One region of the Paraburkholderia sp. GAS333 genome, then DNA from elsewhere that is predicted to be linked to it. Evidence: riboswitches for the same ligand, from Rfam matches in the RefSeq annotation. Region 1 holds a riboswitch; each other region holds the start of a gene.
The links. A riboswitch is a leader RNA that binds a small molecule or an ion and turns the genes downstream of it on or off. The one in region 1 is predicted to bind manganese.
Positions count from the first base shown of each region.

Region 2: another riboswitch for manganese. It lies ahead of ABH945_RS09940 (sodium:calcium antiporter); the one in region 1 lies ahead of mntP (manganese efflux pump MntP).
Region 3: another riboswitch for manganese. It lies ahead of ABH945_RS24330 (TMEM165/GDT1 family protein); the one in region 1 lies ahead of mntP (manganese efflux pump MntP).

Region 1 covers NZ_JBNDKS010000001.1:1,580,934-1,588,934, reverse strand. Annotated here, with positions in the region: gene ABH945_RS07070 (DUF6013 family protein) at 1-219, shown strand, start outside; gene ABH945_RS07065 (ABC transporter permease) at 406-1,215, opposite strand; gene ABH945_RS07060 (ABC transporter ATP-binding protein) at 1,212-1,925, opposite strand; gene mntP (manganese efflux pump MntP) at 2,033-2,602, opposite strand; yybP-ykoY riboswitch at 2,620-2,786, opposite strand; gene ABH945_RS07050 (cation diffusion facilitator family transporter) at 2,855-3,763, opposite strand; gene ABH945_RS07045 (chloride channel protein) at 3,914-5,713, opposite strand; gene ABH945_RS07040 (MarR family winged helix-turn-helix transcriptional regulator) at 5,716-6,132, opposite strand; gene ABH945_RS07035 (HPP family protein) at 6,242-7,411, opposite strand; gene ABH945_RS07030 (hypothetical protein) at 7,568-7,828, opposite strand.
Region 2 covers NZ_JBNDKS010000002.1:153,213-161,213, reverse strand. Annotated here, with positions in the region: gene pseI (pseudaminic acid synthase) at 1-867, shown strand, start outside; gene pseB (UDP-N-acetylglucosamine 4,6-dehydratase (inverting)) at 1,315-2,358, shown strand; gene ABH945_RS09950 (glycosyltransferase family 2 protein) at 2,403-3,365, shown strand; gene ABH945_RS09945 (class I SAM-dependent methyltransferase) at 3,491-4,381, shown strand; yybP-ykoY riboswitch at 4,478-4,649, shown strand; gene ABH945_RS09940 (sodium:calcium antiporter) at 4,768-5,778, shown strand; gene ABH945_RS09935 (glycosyltransferase family 2 protein) at 5,853-6,539, opposite strand; gene ABH945_RS09930 (tetratricopeptide repeat protein) at 6,595-8,001, opposite strand, start outside.
Region 3 covers NZ_JBNDKS010000004.1:525,955-533,955, forward strand. Annotated here, with positions in the region: gene ABH945_RS24295 (hypothetical protein) at 11-214, opposite strand; gene yddG (aromatic amino acid DMT transporter YddG) at 496-1,401, shown strand; gene ABH945_RS24305 (hypothetical protein) at 1,496-1,711, opposite strand; gene ABH945_RS24310 (hypothetical protein) at 1,922-2,245, shown strand; gene ABH945_RS24315 (cytochrome b/b6 domain-containing protein) at 2,656-3,249, shown strand; gene ABH945_RS24320 (molybdopterin-dependent oxidoreductase) at 3,252-4,043, shown strand; gene ABH945_RS24325 (hypothetical protein) at 4,111-4,725, shown strand; gene ABH945_RS24330 (TMEM165/GDT1 family protein) at 4,801-5,391, opposite strand; yybP-ykoY riboswitch at 5,404-5,583, opposite strand; gene ABH945_RS24335 (surface-adhesin E family protein) at 5,728-6,117, opposite strand; gene ABH945_RS24340 (helix-turn-helix domain-containing protein) at 6,453-6,740, shown strand; gene ABH945_RS24345 (hypothetical protein) at 6,799-7,176, opposite strand; gene ABH945_RS24350 (TonB-dependent receptor) at 7,202-8,001, shown strand, end outside.

The DNA.
Region 1 (8,001 bases):
CCGGTTGTCGCCGGCGACGGCACGGCGACTGTGCAGATGAACTTCCAGGCGCAAACTCCGCACGGCGTGAAGACGGTGACGAACGGCGGCAAGACGCTCAAGTGTCCGAACGACGTAACCGTCAGCCAGATTCTGCGTTTTACGATGCCGGTCAACGGCAGCACGAAAACGCTGACGCTCAATGACGGCACGGAAGTGGCGATCAGCGCGAAGCGGTGACCGTCGTGTTGTGCGAAGCGTGCAATGCGGTGAGGGCAGTTTGCGTGTTGGTCGCGCGTTGATGGCTGGCGAGCGGACCGAAGCAGAGGTCCGCTACGTGTCGTGTCACGACCGCGTTGCATAGCGCAAGCGCGCATGCCGCTCAGCGTCACTGAACATGGCCCGAGCGGCATCCGCAGAGCGACGTTAGCCGCGCTTCGCCGCCGCCCGTTCCACCAGCCGCGCGGACAAAAACCGGTGCTCTGCCGAAAACAGCCGCCGGTACGTCAGCAGCACCGCGCCCACTGTCCCCAACGCGGACGACGCCGCAATCAGAAACATGATCACGATCTGATACCGGACCGCCTGCAACGGCGACTGACCCGCCAGCACCTGACCGGTCATCATGCCGGGCAGGCTGACCACGCCGACCACCGCCATCTGGTTCAGCGTCGGCATCATCCCCGCGCGCACCGCCTGACGCGCCGGCGCCTGCGCCGCTTCCCAGCGGGTCGCACCGAGCGCCAGCGCCATGTCGACACGATCGCGCCGGGCGGTCAGTTCCTCGGTCATCCGTTCGATTCCGAGCGACACGCCCGTCAACGTATTGCCGAGAATCATTCCGAGGATCGGAATCGCGTATTGCGGCTCGTACCACGGGTGAATGCGGATCACGACGAACAGCCCGACCGCCGCCACCAGCCACGAACTGACCCAGATCGACAGCACGCTGTCCGCGCGCTGCCCGGCGTAAGTGCGGCTGCCGCGATTCGCACCCGCGAACCCGGCGATCAGCGTCATCAGGATCATCAGCGGCAGCACGACGAACCAGTGGTCGTAGCGGAACACCCAGCCGAGCACATAGCCGATGGCCAGCAACTGGACCACGGTGCGCACCGCCGCCCACGCAAGCTTGCGCTCCAGATCGAGCTTCAGCGCCACCGACACCACGCCGTTCACGACGATCAGCAGCGCGGCAATCGCGACGTCCCAGAGACTCAGGTTTTGCAGGGTCATCGCGCGGCCTCCTCGTGCGCGGGCGATGGCGCCGCGCTTTCGTCCAGCACGCCTGCACGCATGGTCAGATGGCGCTCGCTCATGCGCGCGGCCTGGGCCGGATCGTGCGAGACCCACATCGACGCGTGACGTGACGGATCGGCGTCGAACCACGCCTTCACGAGACCTTCGATCGCCTGCGACGACTCGGGATCGAGCGACGCGGTCGGCTCGTCGAGCAGCAGCACTTCGGGCGTCAGTTGCAGCACGCGGATCAGCGCGGCGATCTGCGCTTCACCGCCGGAGAGTTCGCTCGCGCGCTGGTCGAGAAAGTTTGCGCTGCGGCCGGCCTGCACCGCGAGGCTCGCCGCCCGCGCGCGATCGAAACGCACGTCGCGATAGGTGCGCAACTCGAACGGATAGCGAAGGTTGTCTTCGACCGTGCCGTCGAGCAATGCGGGCCGCTGCCGGATATACGCGACGTTGCGCCGATAGCGTGGAATCGCCGCGCGCTCGACCGGCGCGCCGTGCCACAGCACGCGCCCGGCATCGAGCGGATCGAGCAGCGCGAGCGCGCGCAGAAACACGCTCTTGCCCGAGCCGGACGGCCCGGTGATGGCGACGCGATCACCCGCGCGCAACGCGAAGGTAGTGGGCTGCAACAGCGTCTGGTCGCGCTGTGGATCGCGCCGGACGATGCCGTCGGCGAGAACAAGGGGGACGTCGGTCATGAGTGGGATCGTAGCGGCGTAGTGGGGGCACTGCGCCATCTATCTAACCGCTCGGCGAGCCGCCGTCAATAGACGTGCGGCCGATGAGCCCTCAGCCGAGCGGAAACTCAGCCGATGATCTGAAGGTGTTCCGCCAGAATCGTGCAGCCGATCGCGATCAGCACGACGCCGCCCGCCATCTCCGCGCGCCTGCCGGCCACGTGACCGATGACCCGTCCGAGCAGCACGCCGATGGTCACCATCAGCGTGGTGGCGAGTCCGATTGCAGCGGCCGTGGAGTAAATGTTGACGTCGACGAACGCGAGGCCCGCGCCGACCGCCATCGCGTCGATGCTCGTTGCGAAGCCGGTGACGGCCAGCAGCCAGAACGAATGGGTCGCGGGTTTTTCCTCTTCAGCCTGCGGCGTGCGAAAGCCGTTGCGCACCATGCGCGCGCCGAGCACGAGCAGCAGCGCGAACGCGATCCAGTGATCCCACGCGGATACGTATTGCGCCGCCGCCTTGCCGAGGAACCAGCCGATCAGCGGCGTGAGCGCCTCGATGGCACCGAAGATAAGCCCGGTGCGCAGCGCTTCGCGCCAGTGCGGACGATGCAGCGTCGCGCCTTTGCCGATGGCGGCTGCGAAGGCGTCGGTGGACATGGCGAAAGCGAGGAACAGTGTGGCGACAGGATTCATGACAGGAGTGGCTCGAGGTCCATGGTCGGGCGGAAAACCGCGACACACCGCCGCGCCCGACCGGTCGCGTGATGTGTCGATGGTCTTGCCAACCTGACGGCTACCTGCACCACGGTCTGCGCGACCGAGAATGTTGATGCAGGCGCTTCTGGGTAGAAGCCGGCTACTCCCCAAAGACAGGGCGCAAGCTTAACACGTCAGAAAGCATTCTGTAATAAATAGCCTGTGTTGACGGGGGGTTTGCGTGAAGGGCTATTTGACGAGATCGTCCAGACGTTCGTCGTCGATACCGGCGGGTTCGAGGTGCGCGGTGACATCGGCGGACTGGAACAGTTGCTGGACCGCTTTTTCCGCGTTGTCGCTGATCGTGTGGCCCTCGTTGACCGTGAGCGAGCCTTCCACTTCGACGTGGAACTCGACGAACACGCGGTCGCCGCCGTCGCGTGTGCGGATATCGTGCACGTTCTGCACGCCGTCGCAGCCTCGCACGGCCGCCTCGATACGCTCGCGGTCGGGCATGTCCAGCTCACGGTCGAGCAACTGCACCAACGCCTGCGCGGCCATGCCTCGCGCGTTCCACAGCATGTACAACGAGATGACGATGGCGCCGGTCGCATCGGCGCGCGACCAGTCGAGAAAATGGTCGAGCAGCAGCGCGGCCAGCACCGTCAGGTTGACGGCGACATCGGTCGCGTAGTGCGCGCGATCGGCGGCAATGGCGGTGGAGCCGGTGCGCCTGACCACCAGCGTCTGCATGCCGACGAGTCCGGCTGCGGCCAGCGAGCTGCCCACGATCACCGCAATGCCGAAGCCGGTCTGATTCAGCGGTTGCGGATCGAAGAAGCGGCGTGTCGATTCGACGCCGAGTCCGACCGCCGCGCCTGCCAGCAGCAGCGCCTGAACGAAGGCCGCGATCGCTTCGGCTTTGCCGTGTCCATAGCGATGACCTTGATCGACCGGACGCGCCGCATAACGGACGCCTGCAAAGGTCACCGACGAAGCGAGGACATCGACGAGGCCATCGGCGGCGGAGGTCAGCAGCGAGATGGAGCCCGTGGCGAGCCATGCCCATACCTTGACGACGACGAGAATCAGCGCGACCGCCAGAGCAACGATGGAGGCCATGCGGCGGAGTGCTTCATCGGACATGCGTTCGGACATCGTTGCGGTCTTCGGTCGTGGCGATAGGCGAATGAGACCACGCTTTGCGGGTCAATGGATAGGCCTGTGAAGGAATGCAGGTCACGCTTGCATAAACAAGAAAAGGTTGAAGCAGTCAGCCGCTTCAACCTTTATGTGGGCATGCTGGTTTCAGCCTGCCTTGCGGATCGGCGCAAAGCGCCGCTTGCCGAGCACCGGCGTCAAACGCCGGAAACGCTCCCGCTTATGTTCTTCTTCGAAATGGCTCAGCGACGGTTTGACCAGATCGCTGCGCGACACGATTCCCACGAGGCGCATGCTCTTGCGATCTTCGACCACCGGCAGCCGTTCGAGATTGTGGACGGCCAGTCTTGTTGCAACGAGACGGCAGGTTTCGGAAGGCAACGCGTAGGTGGGGCTCATCTGCGCGAAGACGTCGGCGAGAAGTGCGGCGCGTTTGACTTCTGCGTTTTCCCGGCAGAATTGCTCGAGCAGCGCCCGATCGGCCACGCCGATCACCGCGTCATCACGCAAGACGGGATACGCGCGGCGCGTCTGATTTGCGCCGAAAAACTTCTGCAAGGTTTCGCCGACCGTCGCGCCTGCGTCGATCGAATCGACGGTGGGCGTCATCACTTCGTCGACGAAGTGACGCTCGAGCGGATCGACCCCGTACTCGCGATAGATGTGATAACCACGGCGCGCGATTTTCTCCGTCATGATCGAGCGGCGCATCACGACGGCCGAAAAGCCGTGTGCGATCAGCGTGGCGGTCAGCAACGGCAGCAGCGCGTTGGCGTCGTGAGTCAGGCCGAAGGCGAACACGATCGCGGTCAGCGGTGCGCCAAGCGTTGCGCCGAGCGTCGCGGCCATGCACACGAGCGGCCACAACGCCGGCTGATTGCCCGGCAGCCAGTGCGACAGCACCGTGCCCAAACCCGCGCCGAGCATCAACAGCGGGGCGAGAACGCCGCCCGACGTGCCGGACCCGAGCGCCACGACCCACATCACCGCCTTCACGGCGAGCAGTGCGAGCGCGATCTGCAAGGCGATGTGCTGATGCAGAAGATCGCCGATCACGTCGTAACCGACGCCGAGCGCGCGCGGCTCCAGCCATCCGCCGATGCCGACCACGACGCCGCCGAGCGCGGGCCACCACATCCAGTGAATCGGCAGCTTGCCGAACAGGTCCTCGGTCTTGTACAGCGCGGCGGAAAGTCCGGACGCCAGCGCGCCCGACAACAATCCGGCGATCACGCACGACAACAGCGCCCAGCTGTCCGGCGCGGCAGTTTCAAGCGGGAACAGCGGACCTGTGCCGAAGAAAAGCGCGCGGGCAAAACCGGCGACCGCGCACGCGATTGCGACCGGCAGGAAACTGCGCGGCCGCCATTCGAACAGCAGCAGTTCGACCGCCAGCAGCACGGCGGCCACCGGCGTGCCGAACACCGCCGTCATACCGGCGGCCGCGCCCGCGACCAGCAGCGTCTTGCGTTCGGCGGCGGTGACTTTCACGCATTGCGCGATCAGCGAGCCGAGTGCGCCGCCGGTCATGATGATCGGACCTTCCGCGCCGAACGGGCCGCCGCTGCCGATCACGATGCCCGACGACAGCGGCTTGAGCACCGCCACTTTCGGCGACATGCGGCTCTTGCCGAACAGGATCGCTTCGATGGCTTCGGGAATGCCGTGTCCGCGAATTTTTTCGGAGCCGAAGCGCGCCATCAAGCCGACGATCAGACCGCCCGCCACCGGCACGCCGATCACCCAGAGGCCGAGCGTGTTGCCCGCAGGCGAGCGTTCGGCGAACGATAGCGTGCCGAAGAAAAACAGATTGGTGAACAGATGAATCAGGTTCAGCAAGACGAAGGCGGCGAGCGTGCTGACCGCGCCGATGCAGGCCGCCAGAACGAAGATGCCGGGCAGCCGCGCGTTGGCCGCGAAGTCGCGCTTATGGGAGTCCATGCTCATGATCAGTCGAGGTCGATCTGTGGAATCTGGAACGCACCTTCAAGCGATTTCAACTCTGCCCGGTGCAGTTCGGCGAGCCGTGCGAGCACGCGTTCACCGGCTTTTTCAAGGTGGACTTCCACCTGACGGCGATCGTTGTCGCTGACCTGGCGGCGCACGAGTTCGAGCGCTTCGCAACGCGATACCAGCGCGACAACGCCGTGATGTTGCGACTGAAGCCGCTCCGCCAGTTCGCCGACGGTTGCCCAGTCGCGGTCGGGATAGCCCTTGATATGCAGCAGCAACAGATACTGCAACGGCGTGATGCCTTCGCTCTGCGCGGCCTGTTCCGAGAACCGTTCGAAGCGGCGCATCTGATAGCGAAACTCGGACAGTTGCTCGAAGTCGGCTTTATTCAGCCCGCGAGTGCGTGTTTTCATTGGAGACCTGCCGGTGCGGAGAAACGACGAATATATCACATGATGATGTATTTTATTTTCGTGCGATTCGTGCGATTCGTGCGATTCGTGCAGATTCGCCTTCGCCGTGTCATGCAGCCTGACGCAGTGTGTCCCCTGTCTGTCGGTACAGGCCTGCGATCAGATCCACTTGCGTAATCATTCCCGCCACGTGTCCCGATGCATCGAGTACCGGAATATGGTGATGGCCGTGAGTGGCAAAAATCGGCACGAGGTCGGTGATCGGCGCGTTCGTGCGGATCGTGCAGACCTCGGTGGTCATCACGTTGCCGACGGTCGGCGTACGTAGCCCGTCGCCGCGAAGCCATCCTTCGAGATAGCGCGTGAATGGCGCCGGTTTATCGACTCCGCGCCTGTCGGCGAGATCGGCGCGCGTCACGATGCCGATCAGATTCCGGTCGGTGTCCGTTACCGGAAGCGCCTTCACGTTGTTGCGTTTCAGCAGATCCCACGCGGCTGTCGTGTGCGTGTCCGCCGATACCGACACCACGTGACGCGACATGATGTCTTCGCAAGTCAGTTCGTTGAAGCTGCGCGAAAACGCCTGAAGCTGTGTTTCCCGCAGCAGCGATTCGAGGTCATCGGGATCGATGTCGAGCATTTCGCTGCGGCGTTTCAGAACAGCATCGAGGTCGGCGCGCGTGAAGCTGTCGCGCGCCGGGTTTGCAGCGTTATTTGGCGTGACGGCAACGCGAGCCTGCCGCCCCGAATGCGGATAGCGATGACCCGTAGCCGCGTGATAAGCGATTGCCGCGACGAGCAGTGCGGCCGACTGGATCGCAATCGGTTCGAGTACGAAGCGATATCCCAGTGCGTGAATGGCCGGTCCGCCGAGCACCGCCGTCAAAGCGACCGCGCCCGATGGCGGATGAACGCAGCGCAGCGCGAACATTCCGCAGATCGACAACGCGACGGCAAGCGCGGCCGCGAGCACGGGTTCGCCGATTGCGTATGCACAGGTCACGCCGATCGTCGCGGACACCAGGTTGCCGCCGACGATCGACCACGGCTGCGCCAGCGGACTCGCGGGCACGGCGAACAGCAACACCGCTGAGGCGCCCATCGGCGCGACGAGCAGCGGAATGTTCGCAGTGGGCCCGAGCAGCAGGAACATCGTGCCGCCGGTGAAGGCGATGCCGAGCAGCGCGCCGAGGCACGAGCGCGCGCGCTCCTGCCATCTCACGGTGACGGGTGCAGGAATAAAGCTGGCGAGCCAGCGGAGGGCGATGGAGCGGAACAAGATAGATACGGGACAAGGAGTGAAGGCGCGACGCCGAGCCGTGATTATATGTCAACGTGATATAAATGCGCTCGCGTGGCTCCGCTCATGCGCCACGGCGAAATTATCACGTTGTGATGTGAAATGAAAACAGCCGGATTTTGGGCAGCGGACGGACTAGCTAAAGTCATTCACGCTGAGCAGAACCATCGCCAGACGCGGATTGAAACGCCGCGACTTGTAGGCCGCCGAACGAATCTTCGACTGGTTTGCGGTGAATACTTCAGTGGGAGAGTAGCCGGAATCGTCGGCGAGAATGCGCATGGCGGCACTGGATATGCGGCCTGGAATCGTCGCTGTGCCGTCTTGGATCGTGAAATTCAGATCGCCGCCGCGCGCGTCGTCGCGAGGGTCTGTTACCGCGAAGAGGTTTTCCATGGTCGCATGTCCAATCCAGAGATTGCCGGGTAAGTCCCGCGAGCAAGTGATGACTGGAGGCGGGGTCGAAAACGGTATTCCTGAAACCGGTCAGTGGTTTGGAGCGATGCGAAAGCGGCTGACTCATTTGGCATGGACGCAAAAAATGTTCCGCGAATAGCTGGTTGCGCTGA
Region 2 (8,001 bases), on a different contig from region 1:
AGCGACCGGCCTGAATTCCAGATCACGAGCGGACTATGGGCCGGCATGTCGCTGTACCAACTTTATGAAAGCGCGCATACGCCGTGGGAATGGCACAAGCCGCTATTTGACAAGGCACGCGAGGAAAGCATCACGATCTTCAGCTCGCCGTTCGACACGACGGCCGTAGATCTGCTTGAAGACCTCAATGCGCCCGCCTACAAGATCGCGTCGTTCGAGGCGGTCGATCTGCCGCTGATCCGGTACGTCGCGCGAACCGGCAAGCCGATGATCATCTCGACGGGCATGGCGAGCGCGGAAGAAATCGCCGAGGCAATCGATGCCGCACGTTCCGGCGGCTGCAAGGAACTGGCGATCCTGCGTTGTGTCAGCGGCTATCCCGCGCCCGCGAGCGACTACAACCTGCGCACGATGTCCGACATGATCGCCCGCTTCGGCTTGGTGACGGGCCTGTCCGACCACACGCTCGACAACGTGACGGCAACCTGCTCCGTCGCGCTCGGCGCGGCGCTTATCGAAAAGCATTTCACGCTCGACCGCAACGGCGGCGGACCTGACGACAGCTTCTCGCTCGAGCCGGCCGATCTTGCGGCGCTCGTGCGCAGCGCCCGCACCGCGTGGGACTCGCTGGGCAACGTCGGCTATGCGCGTAAAAGCAGCGAAACAGGCAACCAACTGTTCCGCCGTTCGCTATACGCCGTCAAGCCGATTGCCGCCGGCGAACCCTTCACGAACGACAACGTGCGCAGTATCCGACCCGGCTTCGGCCTTGCGCCGAAGCATCTGGACAACCTGCTGGGGCGACCTTCGCCCGTGAGTTTCCAGCGCGGTGAGCCGATCACCGGGCGCGCGCTGGATCCGTCCTGACCGGTTGGCAGTATTCCGATCCGGCAATGGATGGTGTTCGAGCTTGCCCACGCAATCCATTTTGCTAAATGACTGTCGCAGCAGCAAAAGCAACTGGCCGCCGCGCTTTTTCGGTTGAGAAGAAGACTGCGTCGGCCGAGGCATGGTGCGGATCAAAATCCGGTTAAACGTCGACAGACACGGTCTGCTGCTTTCCGCTGCATCGCTCCTGACGATCGTCGACATTCCAGGCATCACCGCGCGACGGGGGCATGGAAGGCGTCTGAATTGGCGGGGAAAAGGGCCCGTTATCGCCACTTTGATCTGACAGGCGCTGCGTAAACTGGGCATCCATACAAGCCGGTTTTTGGCGGTACAGACCGTACGTCGCGATCACGACCGCATCAGGCGCGATCAGGTTGAATCGCGGATGCGCATGCTATCAATGAACAAACGCAGCGAGACCTTATGAAGCGCTCTTCCTACCTGAACAACAAGTCCATCCTGGTAACCGGTGGCACGGGCACGTTCGGGCGTGCATTCGTCAAGCGATTGCTCGACGAATACGACCCACGCGAAATCGTCATTTTCAGCCGGGACGAGTTCAAGCAGTTCGAGATGGCCCAGGTTTTTCCGCCAAACCGGTTCCCGGTGCGTTATTTCCTCGGTGACATCCGCGACCGCGAGCGTCTGCTGCGTGCATTCAACGGGATCGACATTGTGGTGCATGCGGCTGCGCTTAAGCAGGTGCCGGCACTCGAAGCGAATCCGATGGAAGCGGTAAAGACAAATATTATCGGTGCGCAGAACATTATCGAGGCTGCACTCGATCGCAACGTAAAGCGTCTGATCGGCGTGTCGACGGATAAGGCAGTTAGCCCGTCGAACCTGTACGGCGCAACGAAGCTGGCCATGGAAAAGCTGTTTGTCGCCGCCAATACCTATACGCGCTATCGCGACATCGGGTTTAGCGTGGTGCGCTACGGTAACGTCACGGGCAGCCGTGGCAGCGTCATTCCATTCTGGTCAGATCTGATTCGTCGGGGCGAAACTACTCTGCCAGTAACCGATGCGCGCATGACTCGTTTCCTGATAGATCTGGAGGGAGGCGTCGATCTGGTGTTAAGTGCAATCGATCACGCCGGACCTGGCGAGATTTTCATCCCGAAGATTCCCAGCACCAGGATGCTTGACCTTGTCAAAGCCTTCCCGGGTTCGCCTGCGGCTCGCGTAGTCGGTATCCGGCCAGGCGAAAAGCTGCATGAAGTGTTGATCAGCGAAGACGAGGGGCGCCATACCTACGACATGGGAACGCATTATGTGATCGTTCCGGAGTTCGACGACCGGCGCGCGGAACGGCATGCCGTCAAGGTTGGCAACGCGGTGCCCGACGGCTTCTACTACAGCAGCGACAACAATGACGAGTGGCTCACTCAACAGGCGCTCGTCGACATGGTCAACAGGGTGGGCGGCTTCAATACGCCTGTCACCCCCGAAGCCGTCGCGGCATAGGGCGTCAGAATTTCATCGCATCGCGATTGTCCAGAGGATAAGTAGTGGTCACAGTCAGCATTCTCATTCCTGCGCACCGTCCAGAATTCCTGACGGAGGCGATAGCCAGTGCATTGGCGCAAACGTTCGAGGACATCGAAATCCTCGTCGGCGACAATACATCGGATGGTGCGCTCGAAGGAATCGTGAGCCAGTTTGGTAATCCGAAGCTCAAGTACTTTCACCACGGCTTCGACAACGGCGGCGAAAATGCGCGCGCGTTATGGGAGAAGGCTCGCGGAAGGTACATCAAGTGGCTCTTTTACGACGACATATTGATGCCAGAGTCGGTGGCATTGCTGGTTGATGCATTGCGGAAGTTCCCACAGGCCGCGATGGCGTTTCACGGGCGCGTGATGATCGATGCGAAAAGCGCAATTGTCCACACGCCGCCACGCCTTCTGGGCAACGGTGAAATAGCATTGATCGATCGAAGCCACATTGTCCGGAACATGCTGCCGCAACTGGATAACTTCATCGGCGAGCCGAGTTTCGTGATGCTGGACAAAAGCCGCATCGAGATCGCGGACTTGAGTAAATACAAAGATCATGTACCTGACTTTCTTGGCGATGTCTGCGCTTACCTCGCGGTGGCCAGGCTGGGGCCGATTGCAGTGGTAGGCGGCTATCACGGTGCATTCCGGAGGCATGGTGCGCAGGAATCGGCAAACGGTAGTCCGATTTTCGCGATGGGGCTCATTGAGTGGGAGGTATTTCTGCGAGGTGAAGCCGCTGACGGCAACCTGACTATAAAAGAGATCCTCGCAGCGAAGCAGCGTCTTGTGGAGGTGTATGTACGTTTCTCGTTGCACTTTCCGGAGCTTCAGCGATTCATTGCGGGTCTGACTGAACTGACGGACATGTTGCCCGGACAGTTGCCCACATCGGAAAAATTCAAGGCGAATCTCGCTTATGCACGAGAGGCCATGAAGGCACGCGCGTCTGCAGTGAAATTGAACGCTGCGTAGTTGCGGTAGTTCTCTCGGATAGATGCAATGCAGCGCGATGACATTCCTGATGTTGTATGTACCTCGGGACGGCGCAGACGCGAATAGCCGGAATGTGCGCCGCCGAACAATAAACTGGATTCAGCATGACGGACGCTTATTCGCCCTTTCGCCACCGAAGTCGCATTGCAGACCGTTGTGTCTGCTGTCAGGGCACTCGACTCAACCGCAGCCCCTCAATCCTGATGCCATTCGTCGCAAACCGCGCCTTTGGCTGGGAACCCGTTGAAGTGACGCCAGAATGGGGGCTTCGTGATATTCAGTTGGGCCATGCCTATCCGCTATGCAATAGCGTTCAGTGTGCCGACTGCGGCGCAATGTTTCTCGACATCCGCTTTGACGATGCAGAGATGGCGGCGCTTTACGCAGACTATCGTGGTGAGGCCTACACCGCGCTGAGGGAGCGCTTCGAGCCGGGCTACAGAGCTCGCAACCAGATTTACGTCGATGGATCGCCCTACATTCCGCAGATCGAGGCTTTTCTCGAGCGCCACGTGCGCGATATTCCGAAGGTGCTCGACTGGGGCGGCGACACGGGATTTAACACGCCATTACGTAACCGATGTGCGTTGCACCATGTTTATGACATTTCCGGCAAGCCGGTGGTGGACGGAGCAACCCGCGTCGACAAGAAAGTGATCGACGAGACGCAATACGATTTGATTGTGTCCTCGAACGTGCTCGAACATGTGCCCTATCCTGCCGATACGCTTCGGGAAATTGCGGCCGCGATGGCACAAGAAACGCTCCTCTACATAGAAGTACCCTATGAGGACTTAATGCGCGCCAATCCTGGCTCAGTTGAGATTTTCCGTCAGCGCAGACACTGGCACGAACACATTAACTTCTTCAGTGAAGCATCGATTGAGCCGTTACTTAACGCAAGCGGCCTCAAGGCCGTTGAAATTGCGCAGATGCAGATAGCCGCGGGTGGGCGGCAAGCGCACGTTTTCTCAATCGTCTGTAAAAGGCGCTGACCTGTACCGGGGAGTGCGAGACGCAAGCGTCATCGATCAGCGATTCTGCTAGCGCTATGGTCGAACCTTGTTGAAAGCCCTGCATCCCCGTAAAATCCCCTCGTCACTGGGGAGTAGCCTTCCTTCATTCGTTGAAGGAGAGCGCGTCAACATACTTGGCCTGCGGGTCATGGCGCGTTCGACCGGGTCGGTTTGGCGAGACCATTGGCGTATTGCCTCGTTCTGGTCGGACGGGTGGCGGTGCGTCATTGGTTTGTCATAGTCGTCCGACCGCGGAGTTGTCCCGTGAATTACCGTAGCGCCTCGCCATTCTTCCCGCATGCCGTTCCGGCAATCCGTCGCCAAGCGCATGGCCATGTCTTCACCTCGTGCACCGGATGCCGCGCATGACCAGCCTCTTCTTCGAACTCGCGGTCATGCTGGTCGTCATCCTGGTGGCGGCCGAACTCTTCACCAATGCACTCGAACATCTGGGCGAACGTCTGAAAATCTCGGAAGGCGTGACCGGCTCGCTTTTCGCAGCGGTCGGCACGGCGCTGCCCGAAACGCTGGTGCCGCTGCTCGCCATCGCGAGCGGCACCAGCGATCAAACCGTTAATCAGGAAATCGGCGTGGGCGCGATTCTCGGCGCGCCGCTGATGCTCTCCACGCTGTCCACTTTCCTGATGACGCTGGCGATTCTTCGGTCGCGCGGTGTAACGGGCCACGTCGTGCCTGAGCGCACCGGTTTCACGCGCGATCTCAACTACTTCCTGTGCGCATTCGTGCTGGCCGCCGCCGCGATGTACGTGCCGCATTCGCAGATGATTGTCCGCGCGCTATTCAGCGTCGCGCTGGTTGGCGTTTACGTGACCTACGTGGTGATGACGTTCCGCGCGTCGGGCGATCTCGTCGACGCAGGGCACGGCACCGAAGCGCCGGGCACGATGCTGCTTTCGCGCCTGGGCGTGCCGACCAATCTCCTGACCATCGCGCTGCAACTGCTGATCGCGGTCGGCTTGCTGGTATGGGGCGCGGAAGGGTTCATCCACGGCGTGCGCGGTGTGTCGCAGATGCTCGGCATCTCGGCGCTGCTGTTGTCGCTGCTGATCATTCCGATCGCCACGGAGTTGCCCGAGAAGGTCAACAGCATTCTGTGGATCCGGCGCGGCAAGGACACGCTCGCATTCGGCAATATCACCGGTGCGATGGTTTTTCAGGGGACGTTGCTGCCCGCGATCGGCATTCTGCTGACGCCGTGGACGCCGCGCATCGAAGTGGTGACGGGCATCGTGATCACGCTGGTCGCCGCCGCGTGGCTGCGTATCAATGTGCGCGAACGCGGACTGCCGGTGTGGGCGTTGCTGGTGTGCGGCGTGCTCTACGCGGCGTATCTGGCGGTCACGCTCTCGCGTTGATCGGAGCGTGATGCAACGCACGACGTTGCCGCGAATTTCCTTTGCGGCAACATCGTGCTGACGTCTGCGAAACCTCAGCTTCCATACTTCTGCAAATACCGCGCGTAACCGTCGCGCCATCCCTGACTGCCGAACGCGCCGCCGCTTTCATGCACGACGCTGAGGGGCCAGGTGCCCATCCGCAAGCCTTTCAATTCGGCCTGCCGGCAGAAATCCATATCGTAGAAGTGGAACGCGAACTGCTCGTCGAAGCGCAGGCCGCTGTTGACCAGCGTCGTGCTGTCGGCGGCGAGCAGCAGGCCGTCCAGCAGCTTCACTTCGACGCCGGCCGGCCCGAACGACGACACGATCTCGCACGGAAAACCCTTGCCGTGTCCGACCGTACCGCTCAGGTATTGCCGTTCGTCCCACTTGCAGTCGGGCGTGACGAATGCCCACGAAGGTTGTCCGGCGACGCGCCGTTTATTGCCCGCGAGCCCGATCACGTCGAACTTCGCGACGGCCTCGGCGATCCGCTCGGTCCAGAAGAAATCGTTTAGCCAGACGTCGTCGTGAATGAACACGAGAATCGCCGGGTGTTGCTGCGCGTACAGGATCGCGTTGTTATAGATCGTCGACAACCCCAGCGTGTTGCTGTCGAACAGATGCAGTTGCGGTTCCGTCAGATGCTTGTAGAGCTTCAGCGAACGGCCGAGCGCCGTTTCGTTGGAAAACTGCTCACGGCTGCGGCGGGTGCCGCATACGAGTCGGATCGGTTTCATTGATTTCAGTCGATTAGTGGTGTGGGCCGCGCGGCAGCGCGTCGACCCACCTGCTTCAGGCCACCTGCTGCGCAGCCGTTTCCTTCACCTCGAACGACTCCGCCGGCAAGCCAGCGCACCAGCGACGCCACATCACGCGCAACGCTGTGGAAACGCCATCCGCGATCTCCGCGGGGCGGAACATCGGCGAGTTCTCGCAACGTTCGCGCATGCCTGCGCGCAGCGCGGCCAGTGCAGCGATATCGGACGTCAGTTCGACTCCGCGGCGCACGAAATCGTCCTTGTCCTGCGCGATGAACATCTCGAGTCCGGCGTGCGACATGGCTGTCAGGCCGCTGCGCCCTGGTACGGTTTTGCCCGGCAACGTCAGTGTCGGGACACCCATCCACAGCGAATGCAGCGCGGTGGTTAGGCCGGAGAACGGGAACGTGTCGAGGCAGATGTCGACGTGGTGATGCTGCTGCAGATAGACCGGCACACTCGAGCGGGGACGGAAGTCGAGGCGTTCGCGCGCGATGCCTTCTTCTGCGAACCAGGCCGGGAGGTCACCGAGGCTGCCGTCGGCGGGCAGGCCGCCTATCAGCATGCGGGAGTTCGGTACCTCGCGCAGCAAACGCGCCCACAGCGCGATGACTTCGCGACGCAGTTTGTCCATCCGGTTGAAGCTGCCGAAGGTCACGTAACCCTTGCTCTGTGCGGGCAGCAGATTGACCGGCGGACACAGCGGATCGGCGCTGAACGGCGCGAGCGCGGGCAGATAGACGATCTGCTCGGTGAACTGGTCGCGAAACTGTTCGGACGGCACCCAGTAGCGGTCGGCGAGGAAATAGTCGACGGCGGTCAGGCCCGTCGTGCCGGGGTAGCCGATCCATGATGCCTGGATGGGCGCAGGCTTGCGCGCCATGGCGAGCAGTCCGTTATTCGCGGTGTGACCCGCGAGATCGATCAGGATGTCGATTTCGTTGTCGCAGACCAGTTGGGCGATCGCATCTTCTTTCATGCCGAATACGGGATGCCAGTGTTCGAAGGTCGCGCGCATTTTTTGCGTGACCTGGTCGACGGTCGACGTATTCGAGAAGGCGTGCAGCGAAATCCGGGGATCGCGAACGAGATGTTCCAGCACCGGTTCGAAGAAATTCGACACCGCGTGACGGCAGAAATCGCCGGAAATAAAGCCGACGCGCAAACGGCGCTCCGGATCTTTCACATTGTCATGCGGCGCCCAATTCGGCTTGAGAGGCGCTTCGAATTGATCGCCGAACAGGCGATGGGTCGCGAACAATTCCGCCGGGTCGGCATTCTCGCTGTGGGTCATGCAGAACGCGAGGTTGTTGTATGCGAGGTCGCCGTTGGGGTTGAGTTCGATCGCGCGCCGGAAGGTAGCGGCCGCTTTGTCGAGATTGCCCTGCTTCATGTAGGTCACACCAAGCGCGCTGTACGGTAGCGCCGCGTTCGGGGCGAC
Region 3 (8,001 bases), on a different contig from region 1:
CCGCCCAGGCTCAGGCCGGCAGTTTGCCCTTTCTGCGGAGCACGCCGACGACCTCGTCGATATGGATGCTCTTCAGCGGCGACGTACCGGCCGCGTTCCGTTCGACATTGATTGCGTCGATGCTTCGCTGCATCGACGACATTTTCGCCGAGATGTAGACGGCCATGCCGTAGCCGAAGCGCTCGATAAGATCGTTGGACAGAAAGGTTTTCATAGTTCAGAGGTCGGAGACTCGTGGCCGGGTCAAACGCAATTGAGAATCGTTCGCAATTATACAGAAATGTGGCAGTTGTGCGGATGCGGATGCGGATGCGTGTGAACGCGCGGTGTGCTGACAGCCGCAACGCGCCGGTCTGCGCGCACGACCAACATCTCGAAGTCAAAACGATCCGGATTGCGGGATAATCCGGCGTTTCATTTTCACTCCATCTCGCAGCATCGCCGACACCCCATGTCGGCCACGCGTAACAACTAACTCAATATCTTCAAATATCCATGGACCAAGGAAAAAAGGCCACGCTGATAGGCCTGGTTGCGGTGCTCCTATGGAGTTCTATCGTCGGTCTGATGCGCGGTGTCAGCGAAGGACTCGGCGCGACCGCGGGCGCCGCAATGATTTACACGGTGGCATCCGTCATGCTGTTCTTCACGGTCGGATTTCCCGATCTGAGAAAATTTCCGCGTCCCTATCTGATCTGGGGCAGCCTGCTGTTCGTCACGTACGAGCTTTGCCTGTCGCTTTCGATCGGCTATGCCGACAGCGGCCGTCAGGCCGTCGAAGTCGGCATGGTCAATTATCTCTGGCCGACTTTCACGCTGATCGCCGCCATTCTCTTTAACGGCCAGAGATCGAATCTTTTGATCTTTCCGGGATTTGTCCTTTCCTTAATCGGAATTGGCTGGGTTCTCGGAGGCGATCAGGGCTTCGATGTTGCGGAAATGCTGGCGAACGTCAAAGCGAATCCGCTGAGCTTCGGCTTGGCCTTTACCGGCGCTTTAATCTGGGCGGGGTATTGCACCGTCACAGCGCGACATGCAAAGGGAAGCAACGGCGTGACGCTGTTTTTCATGCTGACGGCCGCCGCGCTGTGGATCAAGTACGCGATCAATGGCGGCGGCGCGATGGACTTCAGTCCACACACGGTCATCTACCTGTTCCTTGCGGCCTCAGCGATCGGATTCGGTTACGCCGCGTGGAATGTCGGAATTCTGCATGGGAACGTGACAGTGCTCGCGGGCGCGTCTTATCTGATTCCGGTTTTGTCGTCCGTGCTCGCGGCGAAACTGCTGAATGCGCCGCTCCCATTCGCTTTCTGGAAGGGCGCAATCATGGTTTGCACCGGATCGATCCTTTGCTGGATCGCCACGCGTGAACTGCGCCCGGAACCGGTATTCGAATAGCGGCCGACAATCGCAACGTGGGTGAGGGCGCCTCAAGTCAAGAAATGAGGCGCGAATAGAGTGACGACTAAAGCGTCGAGGCGAGGGCGGCGCGTCAGTTCGTATGTGCCGCCACCTGCAGAGATTCCAGCGCATGACTTCCGTCGATGCGGGCAATGTCCTCTGCCGGGAAGGTTTGTTCGCTGTATGCAATCACCTTGAATCCGCTGCCCATTGCGCGCGGGACAGTGATTCCCCAGTGCCAGCCTCCGGCCTGCTCGAAAATATGCAACTCCGGTTCGGTCCGGCTCGTTGATGCATGAGAGATCATGGTCCGTTCTCCCGTCCTTTTTTCCATGGGGGCGCTTCAGACCGCGCCCGTTCTTCAGTCTAAAACATTTTTGCTGCGCCGCAATATAACCCGTTGTAAAAATGTCGCATAAATGGCAAGTCATAATTTTGAAACGTATTCACCCATTTTGAGCTGTGCCACCATCGATTAACCGGTTTAGATCTGAAGAACTGGATTCACGGGGGCTTCATGAGTAACCATGCGCTCATTTGGGCTGCGGTGCCACATAACAGTGATGGCGTCGTTTTCTCGGTTCGTATTGCCCGCGGACTACAACGCTTCCATATTTCGCGTCGCGTGCTCGAAGATGTGTTCGAGTTGGAGCGAAACACCTCAGACGCACGACAACTCGAATTGTTCTATTCATGCGTCAGTCGCATTCTGGCTAAAGCCACCGCGAAGCGCTCGACTGCAAGTCGCGATACGGTTGCGCTTCAGTCCTCCGATTTCATTTCGTCCGGCAAGTCACGCGATACGTGGGACCGACATGCCGGCGCTGCCGGTGCGATGTAGGCAGGTACCGATTGAATTGAAGGGGCGCTGCCCGCACCCGGTTGCGGTTGCCGCTTCAATCGTTACTGAGACGGCAAGGTTGGATTCATTTGCCGCGCTCGATGCTCAAGGCTCGATCCTTGAATTGGCTCGGCACGGCTGCTCGCCATCCACACCCACGCTTCCGGCCACGCGAATTACATCTCCTTCGGCGCGTCGCTCGAACGCTCCTGCACATCTCCCACGCGTCCATGACGTCTTACCGTTCCGTAAGAAAAATTTCTATATCCGTCGCGGAATAATCCCTCCCAGGTGGTGTTTACGTCGATAAGGCACAGGCTGGATTGCAAGGTGAGCCGGCGCTCGCCGATCAGGCATCCCACACGACAGCCGTGCAAACAACCGGCAACATCATCCATGACGAGACAACTTTGAGTCACGCAACGATTCAACCCGCCTGGGTGCGCATCACGCACTGGGTCAACGCGCTCGCGGTCGTGCTGATGGTCACGAGCGGCTGGCAGATTTATAACGCGTCGCCGATCTTCCGGGCCATTCAGTTTCCTCCCGCGATCACGCTCGGCGGCTGGCTCGGTGGCGCATTGCTCTGGCATTTCGCGGTGATGTGGGTGCTCGTCGCGAATTTCCTCGTCTATGTCGGCGTGAATATCGCCTCCGGGCGTCTGCGGAAAAAGCTCCTGCCGGTCAGTCCCAGGTCGCTTGTAACGGACCTGCTGGCCGCATTGCGCGGCAAGCTCGGTCACCAGGATCTCTCGCGCTACAACGCCGTGCAGAAGTTTGCCTACCTCGTTGTCATCGTCGATATCGCGCTTCTGATCGTGTCGGGCCTGGCCGTATGGAAGTCAGTGCAATTCCCGCTGCTGCGCACGCTGATGGGCGGGTACGACAACGCGCGCGTCGTGCACTTCGTCGCGATGAGCGTACTGGTTGCGTTCTTCGTGTTGCACGTCGTGATGGTCGCGCTGGTGCCGCGCTCGCTGCTTCTGATGATTCGCGGACGGTAACCATGACGTTCAGAAAACAGGCTAAAAAGCCGGCCGCAATTTTTTCGTCCCACGCCGACGCGATCATCAAGGATGTGAGCCGCGAACTGAAAAACCCCGCACGCAGGCTGCTCGGAAAGCGGATTCTCACGCTCGGCGGCATTGCGATGCTGTCGGGTTGCGACCTGTCCAATGACAAATCGGTGAACACCATGCTGCGCAAAATGTCGTTCTTCAACGACGACGTGCAGGCTCTGCTGTTCAACCCGAACGAAATGGCGCCGACCTATCCGGAGTCGATGATCACGCGGCCGTTTCCGTTCAACGCGTTCTACGACATCGACGATGTACCCGAGGTCGATCCCGCGACATACCGGCTCGAGGTGAACGGCCTCGCGCATGGAAAGCGTGTGTGGACGCTCGAAGAATTGCGCGCGTTGCCGCAGGAAAGTCAGATTACGCGGCACATCTGCATAGAAGGGTGGAGCGCGATCGGCAAATGGGGAGGCGTGCGTTTCGCCGATTTTCTCAGACGCTCTGGCGCCGATACCACGGCCCGCTACGTCGCGTTTCATTGCGCCGATAACTACTCGACCAGTATCGACATGCCGACCGCGCTACACGCGCAGACGCTTCTGACCCTGACCTACGACGGCCAGGTTTTGCCACCGAAGTACGGCTTTCCGATGAAGCTGCGCATGCCGACGAAACTCGGCTACAAGAATCCGAAACATATCGTCGCGATCAGCGTGACGAACGAATACCCCGGTGGCTACTGGGAGAACCAGGGCTACAACTGGTTCGGCGGTTCCTGAGGTTCACCGGTCTTCAGTCTTTTTTCTTTAGTCGCAGGTCAAACCAACGGTTTTTTACGGAGCATCCATGTCTATTCGTCTGAATCTCGGCGTTACTCTCGTGACGCTGGCTATTAGCGGCGTCGCGCTTGCGCAGACCCCGGCGGTCAAACCATCGCGCATCCGCGGCGATATCGTTTCGCTCGACGGCGACGTGCTGAAGGTGCACCGCCGCAGCGGCGACACCGTGTCGATCGACCTCAAGCCGACGGTCACCGTGTCCGCCGTCAAGGCCATGCAACTGTCCGATATTAAACAGGGCTCTTTCGTCGGCACGGCCGCGACGACTGGCACTGACGGCAAGCTGACGGCGACCGAAGTGGTGGTGTTCCCGGAATCCGCGCGCGGCACGGGGGAAGGGCACTATGACTGGGATCTCGGCCCGAATAGCTCGATGACCAACGCGAACGTCGACACGGTCGTTCAGGGCACCAGCGGCCGCGATCTGAAGCTGTCGTACAAGGGCGGCAACAACACGGTGACGGTCCCCGCGAATGTGCCCATCGTCACGTTCACGTCGGCCGCGCGCACCGACCTGACCGCCGGCAAGAAAGTGTTTGTGGTCGCCACGCCCGCGTCGCAAGGCACCTTCGTCGCGCAACGCGTGGTCGTGGAAAAGGACGGCGTCGCTCCGCCGATGTAAGCGGTTTTCTCGCGCTGCAAGTTCTGCGTGACGGCTTCCGCTAATCCACGGGAGCCGTCACGTCACGCCGGAAGATCAGAACATCGAGTGAGTTTCCGGATACAGCGCCGTGCGCAGTGCGAGGCCGCCGAGTACGACGAAAATAAGCGCCGCCAGGATATGAACCGCCTTGGTCGGCAAGCGGTCAGCGAACTTGTGGCCAAGATAGATAACCGGGACGTTCGCCAGCATCATGCCGAGCGTCGTGCCCGCCACGACGCCGAAGAATTCGTGGAATCGCGCCGCGAGCGCCACTGTCACGATCTGGGTTTTGTCGCCCATTTCCGCGATGAAGAACGTGATTGCCGTTGTTCCGAACACGCCCATTGAATCTTTGACGGGTAGAGCGTCGGCATCATCGAGCTTGTCCGGAATCAGGATCCACACGGCCATGACCGCGAACGACGCCACCACGGCCCAGTTCATGATTTCCGGCCTGATGATGCTGGCAAGCCACGCGCCGAGCGCACCCGAGAAGCCGTGATTGATCAGCGTCGCGACGAACACGCCGAGCACGATAGGGATAGGTTTGCGATAGCGCGCCGCAAGAACCAGAGACAGCAACTGGGTCTTGTCGCCGATCTCAGCGAGACCGACAACGCTTGTGGATACGAGGAATGATTGCATGGGGTTTGTTATAACCGGGCCGCACGGTCAAATCACGATGACACGCACTCCCGCGACCCGGCTGGTGGGAGTGTGAGTCATCGGTCTTGCCAGGCGATTGCTGCGCGCGCCATGGACGGTCTGACGACCGCTCCAAGTATGTTGACGCGAGCCCCTGAACATTTCGTCCAAGGCGGCTACTCCCCGAAGAGGCGCCGATTATAGCGGTCTGACAGCGCCCCAGGCAAGGCGATTCAGACAAACCCTCTTCGATGAAAGCATTTAGCAAGCAACGCGTTGGCGATTCACGAAACGGCTGGCTGCGTTACTTTTGCAACTACTGGCAAACTTTCGCAGCTACTGGCAAACGCGATGCAGGAGGATCGCCATGGGCGTGTCGGGAGCGACGGCTTCCATCTCGTATTTTTTGCGTGCGAGCGACTGGATGGTCGCGCCGGTCTGATCGAACCGGGCGAAACTCACGAGCGCGCCGGATTTATCCGCGCAGTTGAAGACGAAGTGATCCAGCCCGTAGGCAGTGGCGATCTGGTCACCGGATTGAATCCGCGGCGTGCTGTTGACAGCCTTAGTCCAGACGTTCACCGTCTGGCCGGTGCGCGTGATGGATTCCGTGTCGACATAAAACGTCGCGGTGGGATTCTGGCTGACGACCTCCCATTTTGCGTCCGCGTAGGCGACGGCTGCAGTGGCAAAAAGCGCGGCGCAAATGGCCCATTTTTTCAGCATCGTTTGTCTCCTTCGTATTGGTTTGGCCAGCATGATAACGGCACTTGGGGCGTGGAGGATTAGCGGGTTTGTCTGGGGTTTCTGCTAGTGGGTGGTGGATTGGGGTAAGTGGTTGATCGGCAATGGGAAAAGGAGGGTTTGGGATTGTTGTAGTTTGAAGGTGGTGTGGGATTACTAAACGGGCTGGGGACTGCATCTTAATTTGACATAATATAAATTATCAACACAAAGTCTGTAGCGGCTAAGTTGTAATGTCCGGTTTGAGCCAGTTAGAAATGTCCGGGCTGGCTGCTGTGGTGCATGCAGCGGCATCAGAGCCAGCCCGGAGCCCGACCATGAACGCACGTGGATTCATCACGATCCGCATGCATGAGCTCGAGCTCATGAAGATCATCGAGGCGGTCATCCAGCACCGGCAGACGATCGTACTGGCCGCTGAACGGCTGCAACTGTGTGAGCGTCAGGTCAGCCAGCTGGTGTGGCGCTACGAGGCTGCTGGACCGGCCGGGCTCGTTTCGGCACAGCCCACCAGCCGCACACTGCTGGCGAACCTGCGGGCACAAACCAGGGCGCTGGTGCGCGACCGCTATGCCCATTTTGACCAACACCAGACGGCCGACTAGCGCGCCAACCCACCCAGGCAGGCAACCATCCACAACCACACCCAACCTTAACGTTCCCTTAACAATCCACCCGTTTACCAAATTCCAACAATTTGTTTGCGTTTCCCCAGCACGCATTTACAACATGCTTTCTGATTTTTACAATCCATAACCGCAAATGCGAATCATGACTATTTGCAATTACCGAATCCACGCTTGGCGCCTCTAACGAACGGTCATGAGTTGTCAGGCAGTGGACCGTCGAAAACTGACTACACGCCATGACATCTTCCGCCCAGTTCAGGATGCGCACGATCGCGTCCGTTACAGCCTTGTATTGCTCCGGATTTTTCGCGACCACCGCCGTCCACGCGCAGGCGACGCCCGCCACGCCGCCCTCCCCGGCATCCACAACGGCGGCTTCGACCCCCTCCAGCAACGCCGGCAGCACCGCCACCGACGCCACGCTCCCTGCAGTGAAAGTGACTTCGTCGGCCCCGTCGGACCTGCAGACGAAATCGCTGTCTTCGTACAAATTCACCTCGCCGCTCATCGACACGCCGCGCTCGATCACGGTCATCCCGCAGGAGGTGCTCAAGGAAAAGAACGTCTCGACCTTCACCGACGCGCTGCGCACCGTGCCGGGCATCACCTTCCTCGGCGGCGATGCGGCGGCGAATCCTTCGGCGGATCGTCCGGTGATCCGCGGCTTCGAATCGCGCAACTCGATTTTCGTCGACGGCATGCGGGATTCGGGCGTGCAAAACCGCGAGACCTTCGACGTCGAAAACATCAGCGTCGTCAAAGGTCCCGACTCGGTGTACGCGGGACGCGGCTCGGTGGGCGGCAGCATCGACATCACCACCAAGGCGCCGCAAGCCGACAATTTCATCAATGGCAGCGTCGGGCTGGGTACGGATAGTTACCGACGCGCGACCGTCGACTGGAACCAGAAGCTCAACGACACCACCGCGATCCGCCTGAACGTCATGGGCCACGATGCCGATCAGGCTGGCCGCACCGACATCTATAGCAAGCGCTGGGGCGTCGCGCCGTCGATCGCGTTCGGCCTGAACTCGCCGACCACGGTCACGGTGAGCTACTACCATCTGAACACCTATGACATGCCGGATTTCAGCTCGCCGTTCCGCTCGACGGGCGGCACGCCGGTGGCGACAGACCGCGGCCAGTTCTTCGGACTCAACTCGCGCGATTACCGGCGCGGCCAGACCGACACGGGCGAAGTGAAGGTCGAACATCGCATCAACGACGCATGGAAGGT